One region of the Enterobacter sp. Taxon_2 genome, then DNA from elsewhere that is predicted to be linked to it. Evidence: predicted binding sites of a transcription regulator. Region 1 holds the regulator's gene; each other region holds the start of a gene.
What was found. Region 1 encodes PurR, which represses purine synthesis genes. Its sites were predicted from a motif close to CANGCAAACGTTTGCNTG; they were not measured.
Positions count from the first base shown of each region.

Region 2: raiA (ribosome-associated translation inhibitor RaiA) is a predicted target of PurR. The motif match lies at 1,608-1,625, and genes of this name have one in related genera.
Region 3: purE (5-(carboxyamino)imidazole ribonucleotide mutase) is a predicted target of PurR. The motif match lies at 1,633-1,650, and genes of this name have one in related genera.

Region 1 is NZ_CM178024.1:2,055,581-2,058,855, reverse strand. Features, by position in the region: gene AC4IC4_RS09755 (MFS transporter) at 1-336, opposite strand, end outside; gene cydH (cytochrome bd-I oxidase subunit CydH) at 500-589, opposite strand; gene purR (HTH-type transcriptional repressor PurR) at 887-1,912, shown strand; gene punR (DNA-binding transcriptional activator PunR) at 1,930-2,841, opposite strand; gene punC (purine nucleoside transporter PunC) at 2,956-3,275, shown strand, end outside.
Region 2 is NZ_CM178024.1:3,698,962-3,702,236, reverse strand. Features, by position in the region: gene pheA (bifunctional chorismate mutase/prephenate dehydratase) at 1-902, opposite strand, end outside; Phe leader region at 933-1,058, opposite strand; gene pheL (pheA operon leader peptide PheL) at 1,010-1,057, opposite strand; gene raiA (ribosome-associated translation inhibitor RaiA) at 1,169-1,510, opposite strand; gene bamD (outer membrane protein assembly factor BamD) at 1,779-2,516, opposite strand; gene rluD (23S rRNA pseudouridine(1911/1915/1917) synthase RluD) at 2,648-3,275, shown strand, end outside.
Region 3 is NZ_CM178024.1:1,103,920-1,107,194, reverse strand. Features, by position in the region: gene cysS (cysteine--tRNA ligase) at 1-206, opposite strand, end outside; gene ppiB (peptidylprolyl isomerase B) at 381-875, shown strand; gene lpxH (UDP-2,3-diacylglucosamine diphosphatase) at 879-1,601, shown strand; gene purE (5-(carboxyamino)imidazole ribonucleotide mutase) at 1,721-2,230, shown strand; gene purK (5-(carboxyamino)imidazole ribonucleotide synthase) at 2,227-3,275, shown strand, end outside.

The DNA of each region.
Region 1 (3,275 bases):
CCCGAAGAACGCGCCGTGGTTAAGGCTGGTCAGAATGCGTGACAGCAGCAGCGTGGTGTAGTCCGGCGCAATGGCCGAAAGCACGTTGCCCAGGGTGAAAATCGCCATCAGGAAAATCAGCGCATTGCGGCGCGCGCGGTGCGAAAGGAGAAGCGTCATCAGCGGCGCCCCCACCATCACGCCGATAGCATAGGCGCTGATTAACATCCCTGCCGCAGGGATCGAGACGTCCACGCCGCGGGCGATGACGGGCAGTAACCCCATCGGGGAGAATTCAGTGGTGCCAATCCCAAAAGCGCCAATCGCCAGGGCCAGCAGGGGAAAATTGATTTTCATGCGTCAACTCCGGATGCCGTGTCATGTGGTGACACAGAACAAAGAAGCGGAAAGCATGACATCAATCACAAAAAATGAGAAGTTAACAAAATGGCAAAAGATTTTTGCCAGAGAAGTAACAATCGGGTCGATCGGGAGGGAGAAGACTCTCCCTCCGCGTAAATCAGTGCAGCGCAGCCGTCAGACCGGCCGCGACAATCAGAGCCAGCACAATAACGGTGGTGAACAGCGAAAACTTCAGATCGGAACTCATCAATTTTTCTCCTTTTAATCCCCCCACGAAAAGTGAGCCTGCTCATTTTTGCATAATTTACGTCAAAAATCTTCCTGGATTTAGGCTGATAAACACTTTACCTCTTCCCCTTTTCATCAAGATAGGACAAAATTCCACGCTAAATTTATTAGCGTACCGGCCATTGACCCCCTCCTGACGTCCCGTGTCGTTTTCCCGGCGTGCCGCAATTCAAGATTGCGTGATAAGGGTGAGAGAAGGCAAACGTTTACCTTCAAGTTTTTCAGGAGCTTAGGATATGGTCTGGAGTGACATTTAATGGCAACAATTAAAGACGTAGCAAAACGCGCAAACGTTTCCACTACAACCGTATCACATGTAATTAACAAAACCCGCTTTGTGGCGGAAGAGACGCGCAACGCCGTCTGGGCAGCGATCAAAGAGCTGCACTATTCGCCAAGTGCGGTTGCGCGCAGCCTCAAGGTTAATCACACCAAGTCCATTGGATTGCTGGCCACCAGCAGTGAAGCGGCCTATTTTGCCGAGATCATTGAAGCGGTTGAGAAAAACTGCTTCCAGAAAGGTTATACCCTGATTCTGGGCAACGCGTGGAACAGCATTGAAAAACAGCGCGCCTACCTGTCGATGATGGCGCAAAAGCGCGTTGATGGCCTGCTGGTAATGTGTTCCGAGTACCCGGAATCCGTGCTGTCGATGCTCGAAGAGTATCGCCATATTCCCATGGTGGTCATGGACTGGGGTGAAGCGCGCGCGGATTTCACTGATTCCGTTATCGATAACGCTTTTGAAGGCGGCTATATGGCCGGTCGTTATCTGATCGAACGCGGTCACCGCGAGATTGGCGTGATCCCCGGTCCGCTGGAGCGCAACACCGGCGCGGGCCGTCTGGCCGGTTTTATGAAAGCGATGGAAGAAGCGCTGATCAACGTGCCGGAAAACTGGATTGTGCAGGGCGACTTTGAGCCGGAGTCGGGCTACCGCGCAATGCAGCAGATCGTCTCCCAGCCACACCGTCCGACCGCCGTTTTCTGCGGGGGTGACATCATGGCAATGGGCGCGCTCTGCGCTGCCGACGAGCTGGGTCTGCGCGTACCGCAGGATATTTCCGTGATCGGGTATGACAACGTGCGTAACGCGCGTTTCTTCACGCCAGCGTTGACCACCATTCATCAGCCGAAAGATTCGCTGGGCGAAACGGCCTTCAATATGCTGATGGACAGGATCGTCAACAAACGTGAAGAGTCGCAGTCCATTGAAGTTCACCCGCGTCTTATCGAACGCCGTTCCGTTGCGGACGGTCCGTTCCGCGATTACCGTCGTTAATCGCTTTACGGGGCCAGCTATGCTGGCTCCCGTAACCATTCCCGATTTAGCGTTTCGCTGTCTCCCAGATAATCCAGCAGCCAGGCCATCGCAGGCGAGACATCACTTTGCTGCCAGGTCAGGCAGCAGGCCGCATCCGGGAACGGATTCTCCAGCGTCAGCTCAACCCACTCTCCGGTATCGATGCGCGGACGCGCGAAATGAACGGGCACCATCGCGACGCACAGTCCGGCGCTGAGGCACGTCGCCGACGATTCCCAGTCAGGGGCTACCACCCGCCGCTGGTTGTCCAGAAGCCAGGTGATACGCTTGGGCAATGAACGGGAGGTATCCTCCAGCACCAGCGACGGCCAGTTGCGCAGCGTATCATCGCTGAGCGGCCCCTCCATCACCGCCAGCGGATGATCGCTTGCCACCACGCACTTCCAGCTCAGCATGCCCATATCGCGAAAGGCGTAACGTCCCCCGACCGGGATCGCCTGCGTGGCCCCGATTGCCATCTCTGCCCTGCCGTCCGCCAGCGCATCCCAGACGCCGTTGAACACCTCCTGCGAGACCCGCAGCTCGACATCTGAAAAATGACGATAGAAATCGACGATCATCTGCCGGGTACGTTCCGGCTTAACGATGTTATCCACCGCGATGGAAAGATGCCCCCGCCAGCCGTTAGCGATCTGCTGACACTGTTCGCGGGTGATCTGCATTTTTTTGATAACAGAACGCCCTTCCTTCAAAAACCACGCCCCGGCGGGCGTTAATTCCACATCACGATGGCGCCGCTCAAACAGCGGAACCGCCAGCCACTCCTCCAGCTGACGCACCGTGTAGCTGATGGCCGAAGGGACGCGGTGCAACTCCTGCGCTGCACCGCTAAAGCTGCCGTTACGCGCGACAGCATCGACCACTTCAAGAGAATAATCTGACCACATTTTCTGCCTGCAAAAAATTTGAATGCACCCGCCAAATATTAGCGTTTCACAAGCGGCTTTGCACTCCCTACACTCTGCGCCAACGTACACCTGCCTCCTCAGGAGAATAAGAGAATGCAACCCAGGAAAGGATTTTTAGTCTGGCTCGGCGGCTTAAGCGTGCTGGGCTTTTTGGCCACCGACATGTACCTGCCCGCGTTTGCCGCCATGCAGGAAGATTTGCAAACCCCTGCGGCGGCCATCAGCGCCAGCCTGAGCCTGTTCCTTGCCGGTTTCGCTTTCGCGCAGCTGCTGTGGGGACCGCTCTCGGATCGCTTTGGTCGTAAACCGGTACTGCTGCTGGGTCTGGCCATTTTTGCCGTGGGCTGCCTGGGGATGCTGTGGGTGCGCGATGCCACCTGGCTGCTGGTGCTGCGCTTTATTCAGGCCGTGGG
Region 2 (3,275 bases), 1.6 Mb from region 1:
AGCAGCGTGGTTTTGGCCGGTACCTGGTCAGACACATTGATTGCCTTGCGGGCCAGCACCACGAAGCGGGTAATGTTTTGCGTCTGGTTCGCCAGGTTGCGTTCCAGCACCTGTAAACCATATAGCGCGCCGCCCGCTTCGCTGCCGAGCGCCGCGACGGTGGGGGAGTTCGCCTGCGCCACTTTTTCCATCGCCGCCGAGGTGCTCTCGGTGTACTCAATTTTCCAGTTCGGATAGCGGTTCAGGAACTGGCTGCACTGCTGGAACGGCTGCGGGTGGCTGTAGACCGTTTCGATCGTGTTCAGGTCCGTTGAGCCGGAGACCAGCACGCAGTGATCGATAGGGATCGTCAGCTCGCCGACCAGCGACAGGCTGGTGTGCTGCAGCAAGTCGTAGACGTCGTTGATGGCGCCGGAGCTGGTGTTTTCAATCGGCACCACGGCGTAATCCGCCTGGCCGGTTTCGACCTGGTTAAAAATGTCGGCAAACTTCGCACAGCCGCTCTCGATAAACTCTTCGAAATGGCGTGCGGCATACTGACGTGCGGCCAGGTGAGAATAAGAGCCCTTCGGCCCGAGGAAGGCGATACGCGCAGAGTGCGGATTGGTTTTATTGAGATGCTGCTGGAGTAGCGCTTGCTGGGTCAGAACGGAGTCTTCGATGATGAGCTGGAACAACCGGGTAATGTAGTGGGCATCGAGGTGATGCGCTTTACCGAGCTGGATCAGACGCTCCAGCAGATCCCGCTCGCGGTCGATATCACGAACCGGGCGATGGGAGTCCAGTTTGGCTTTGCCCACTTCAACGGCAAGAGTACGGCGTTCGGCCAGCAGCGCCAGCAGTTTCTCATCCAGCGCGCTGATTTTTACGCGCAGATCCAGTAACGGGTTTTCCGGTGTCATAGTGTTGCCTGTCTCATTTTATCGTTATCAATAAAAAAGGCCCCCCGGTGTGGGAGGCCTTGTTGTTCGTCTTCGCATTCTTTATCACACGACGAAACGCCTCCCGGTCAGGGGAAGGTAAAAAAGAATGCGAAGAAGAACGGCGTAAGTTTCATAAAGTCATCCTGTGAGTGATACCGTTAAAGTACCCGTACTGTTTTCACCCTGTCAATAAAAAACAAAAAACGCGCCCGAAGGCGCGTTGGCGGTACACTCAATTTAAAGGATTACTCTTCTTCAACTTCTTCCGCGAAGCTGGCGTCTTTCACCGATGTTGCGGCGCGACGGGCTTCACCTTTGTGTTGCACTTTATTGAGCTGCCGTTCCAGCTTGTTGATCAAATCGTTAATAGCGGTGTACATATCCTCGTGTTTTGCGCTGGCGACCAGATGGCCGTTTGGAGTATTGATAGTTGCGTCAGCGATGAAACCCTGCGGCTCCTTGGACAGGATGATATGTGGATTAATCAAATGTGTTTGCCATTTATCCAGTTTGGCGAGACGGTCTGCGACGTGCTGGCGAATTGCCGGAGTAATTTCCATTTGTTTACTGGTAATGTTCATTGTCATAAATTTTACCTCTTGTCTTTCCGTCTTGGTGATTCCAGCATACCCGACCTAATGTCAAAATGTGTGATTTAGATCACGTTATTTTGTCGGTTTTTGTCAGGGAATCTTTTTTGTGAGGCAGGGCAGGAAGAGGTGAGATTTACCTTGTAGAAGGCATAAATTGGGGCCATAGTTGACAGGATGTGTTGAGGCTAACGCGCTTCAGCGACGCTCAGAAACGAATAAAAAAACGGCAGCCTTCGGGCTGCCGTTTTGCATTGAGGCAAAATCAGGTGTTGCTGCTGTTCGCGGCGATGATTTTCGCCACTTTTTCAGCCTGAGCGGTCATCTGCATCTGACGGTAAGCATTTTCCATCAGCTTCAGGCCGTCGCGCGTTGCCTGAGTATCCGGATAATCTCGCAGCATACCTTCTACGCGGTTAACCACGGCAACCCATGCGCCACGGCGGGTATAGTATTCCGCTACGGAGTATTCATATTTCGCCAGACGATCTTTCAGGAACACCAGACGCTTGGTGGCGTCGGTCACGTACTGACTGTTCGGATAGCCGCGCACCAGTTTGGAGAAGTCATTGAAGGCATCACGCGCATGCTGTGGGTCACGGTCGGAACGATCCACGCCGAAGAAGCCCTGCAGCGCACTGTCGTCCAGCGCCATGTTGGTAAGACCGCGCATGTACATCACGTAGTCGATGTTAGGATGAGTCGGGTTCAGACGCATGAAACGATCGATGGTTGCCTGAGCCAGCGGCAGATCGGCATTTTTATAGTATGCGTAGATGAGATCTAACTGTACCTGCTGCGAATACGGACCAAATGGATAGCGATTATCCAACGCTTCCAGTTGCGTTATCGCCTGTTTCCAGTTACCGTCCTGCAACTTTTGTTGTGCAGTCGCATAGATTTCATTCGGCGGATTGTCAGGGACCTGTTCATTTGAACCGGAGCAGCCCACCAAAGCCAGGCTCAACGTGGCCGCTGCCACCAGATATTTCATGCGCGTCATGACGTTTTGACTTTCCTCAAATGTTTGTCCGGGAGAAACTCTGTTCCTGCTCCCGATTAAGACCAGCTACAATAGCACACTATATTAAACGGCAAAGCCGTAAAACCCAACGTTAAACGAAGAAGCAGTTTATGGCACAACGAGTAGAACTCACCGCAACAGTCTCCGAAAATCAGCTCGGTCAACGCTTAGATCAGGCTTTGGCCGAATTGTTCCCTGATTATTCGCGTTCACGCATAAAAGAATGGATCCTTGACCAGCGCGTGCTGGTAAACGGCAAGATCTGGGACAAACCAAAAGAGAAAGTGTTAGGTGGGGAAGCTGTCGCCATCAATGCTGAAATCGAAGAGGAAATCCGCTTCGAGCCGCAGGATATCCCACTGGACATCGTCTATGAAGATGATGACATTCTGGTGATCAACAAGCCACGCGACCTGGTTGTTCATCCGGGCGCGGGGAACCCTGACGGTACGGTACTCAACGCACTTCTCCATTACTATCCGCCGATCGCGGATGTCCCGCGCGCGGGCATCGTGCACCGTCTGGATAAAGACACCACGGGTTTGATGGTGGTGGCGAAGACCGTTCCTGCTCAGACCCGTCTGGTGGAGTCGCTGCAGCTACGCGAAATCACCCGTGAGTATGAGGCAGTAGCCATTGGGCATATGACCTCTGGCGGGACGGTAGAAGAGCCTATCAGCCGTCACCCAACCAAGCGTACCCATATGTCGGTGCATCCAATGGGTAAACCGGCGGTGA
Region 3 (3,275 bases), 950 kb from region 1:
TCGGTGATATTACGCACGTATTTCAGGGTATAGCCCAGAAAACGCAGGTAGCGTGACACCACGTCAAAAGCGACAAAGGTACGGCCATGGCCAATGTGACAGAGATCGTAAACCGTAATACCACACACGTACATGCCGACTTCCCCGGCATGGATAGGTTTAAATTCCTCTTTTTGGCGCGTCATTGTATTAAAGATTTTTAACATCGAAGATTCCATATAAACACGTGTGTGGTTGAAAACCGGCTATTCTACCCGTAATTCAAACCCGAAGCAGCACACAATGCAAGGTGATCGCATCCTGTGGTTATGCTATAACAAGCCCCTATAGATGACCCGAACGCGGGTCGACGTACCACAATAACGGAACAGGATGCAAAAATGGTTACTTTCCACACTAATCATGGCGATATCGTAATCAAAACCTTTGATGACAAAGCGCCTGAAACAGTTAAAAACTTCCTGGACTACTGCCGCGAAGGTTTCTACAACAACACCATTTTCCACCGCGTGATCAACGGTTTTATGATCCAGGGCGGCGGTTTCGAACCTGGCATGAACCAGAAAGCCACTAAAGAGCCGATCAAGAACGAAGCGAACAACGGCCTGAAAAACACCCGCGGCACGCTGGCGATGGCGCGTACTCAGGCGCCTCACTCTGCTACTGCACAGTTCTTCATTAACGTGGCTGACAACGACTTCCTGAACTTCTCCGGCGAAAGCCTGCAGGGTTGGGGCTACTGCGTATTCGCAGAAGTGGTTGAAGGTATGGACGTGGTTGACAAGATCAAAGCCGTCTCTACTGGCCGCAGCGGTATGCACCAGGACGTTCCTAAAGAAGACGTTGTGATTACAAGCGTGACCGTCAGCGAGTAATTCGTGGCGACACTCTTTATTGCGGATCTGCATCTGCAAACAGAAGAACCGGCGATAACCGCCGGTTTTCTGCGTTTTTTACGCGGTGAAGCGAAAAGCGCCGATGCGCTGTACATCCTGGGCGACCTCTTTGAAGCCTGGATTGGCGACGACGACCCTAACCCGCTGCACCGTGAAATGGCTTCGGCCATTAAAGCGCTGGTGGATTCCGGCGTCCCCTGCTACTTCATTCACGGCAACCGTGATTTTCTGATCGGCAAGCGCTACGCCCGCGAAAGCGGCATGACGCTGCTGCCAGAAGAGCAGGTACTTAACCTTTATGGCCGCAAGGTGCTGATCATGCACGGCGACACGCTCTGCACTGACGATACCGGCTACCTGGCGTTTCGCGCCAAAGTCCACACCCCGTGGATCCAAACGCTGTTCCTCGCCCTGCCGCTGTTTATCCGCAACCGTATCGCCGCCAGAATGCGCGCGGGCAGTAAAGCCGCCAACAGCAGCAAATCCATGACCATCATGGACGTTAATCCTCAAGCGGTGGTCAACGTGATGGAAAAACATGGCGTGCAGTGGTTGATCCACGGGCATACTCATCGTCCTGACGTGCATTCCCTTATCGCCAACGGCGAACCGGCCCATCGCGTGGTGTTGGGTGCCTGGCACGCCGAGGGGTCGATGGTCAAAGTCACCCCGGAAGGCGTCGAACTGATCGCTTTTCCGTTTTAACGTTTTCTCGTCGTTTCGCTTATTTCTCAGCCACGCAACCGTTTTCCTTGCCCGTATAACATGCTATTCTCTGTGCCCTCGAAAGCAGTGTGTTTCGCACCACAGGAGTTTTAAGACGCATGTCTTCCCGCAATAATCCGGCGCGTGTCGCCATCGTGATGGGGTCCAAAAGCGACTGGGCTACCATGCAGTTCGCCGCCGAAATCTTTGAAATCCTGAATGTTCCGCACCACGTCGAAGTGGTCTCCGCGCACCGTACACCGGACAAACTGTTCAGCTTCGCCGAAAGCGCCGAAGAGAACGGTTATGAGGTGATCATTGCCGGTGCGGGCGGCGCAGCACACCTGCCGGGCATGATTGCCGCCAAAACCCTGGTGCCGGTTCTGGGCGTCCCGGTACAAAGCGCCGCGTTAAGCGGTGTGGATAGCCTCTACTCCATCGTCCAGATGCCGCGCGGTATTCCTGTCGGGACGCTGGCGATTGGCAAAGCGGGCGCGGCGAACGCTGCCCTGTTGGCCGCGCAGATCCTGGCGACGCACGATAAAGCGTTACATCAGCGTCTGGCGGAGTGGCGTAAAACCCAGACCGACGAAGTGCTGGATAATCCGGACCCGCGGGGTGCGGCATGAAGCAGGTTTGCGTCCTCGGTAACGGCCAGTTAGGCCGCATGCTGCGTCAGGCCGGTGAGCCGCTGGGTATTGCCGTCTGGCCCGTCGGGCTGGACGCTGAACCTGAAGCCGTACCGTTCCACCAGAGCGTGATCACCGCCGAGATCGAACGCTGGCCGGAAACCGCACTGACCCGCGAGCTGGCGCGTCATAACGCTTTCGTGAACCGCGACGTGTTCCCGATCATTGCCGACCGTCTGACGCAAAAGCAGCTGTTCGACAAACTCGGCCTGCCGACCGCGCCGTGGCAGCTCCTGTCCGATAAAAGCGAGTGGAATGATGTTTTCGCGATGCTGGGCGAGCTGGCCATCGTGAAGCGCCGCGTGGGCGGCTACGACGGCCGTGGCCAGTGGCGTCTGCGCGCAGACGACACTGCCGAGCTGCCGGACGACTGCTACGGCGAATGCATCGTTGAGCAGGGCATCAACTTTAGCGGTGAAGTGTCGCTGGTTGGCGCACGCGGGCACGACGGACATACCGTCTTTTATCCGCTGACGCATAACCTGCATCAGGACGGTATTCTGCGCACCAGCGTCGCCTTCCCGCACGCCAATGCTGAGCAGCAGGCGCAGGCAGAAGAGATGCTTTCTGCCATCATGCACGAACTCGGATATGTGGGCGTCATGGCGATGGAGTGCTTTATCACCCCGTCCGGTCTGCTGATCAACGAACTTGCGCCGCGCGTACACAACAGCGGCCACTGGACGCAAAACGGCGCGTCCATCAGCCAGTTCGAACTGCACCTGCGCGCGATCACCGACCTGCCGCTGCCGCAGCCGGTGGTGGACAGCCCGTCGGTGATGATCAACCTGATCGGCACCGATCTGAACTACGACTGGCTGAAGCTGCCGCTGGTGCATCTGCACTGGTATGACAAAGAGGTTCGCGCGGGTCGTAAGGTCGGTCACCTGAACCTGAACGACAGCGACACGGGCCGCCTGAGCGCCACCCTGGAAGCCATGATCCCTCTCCTGCCGCCGGAATATGCGAGCGGTATCGTCTGGGC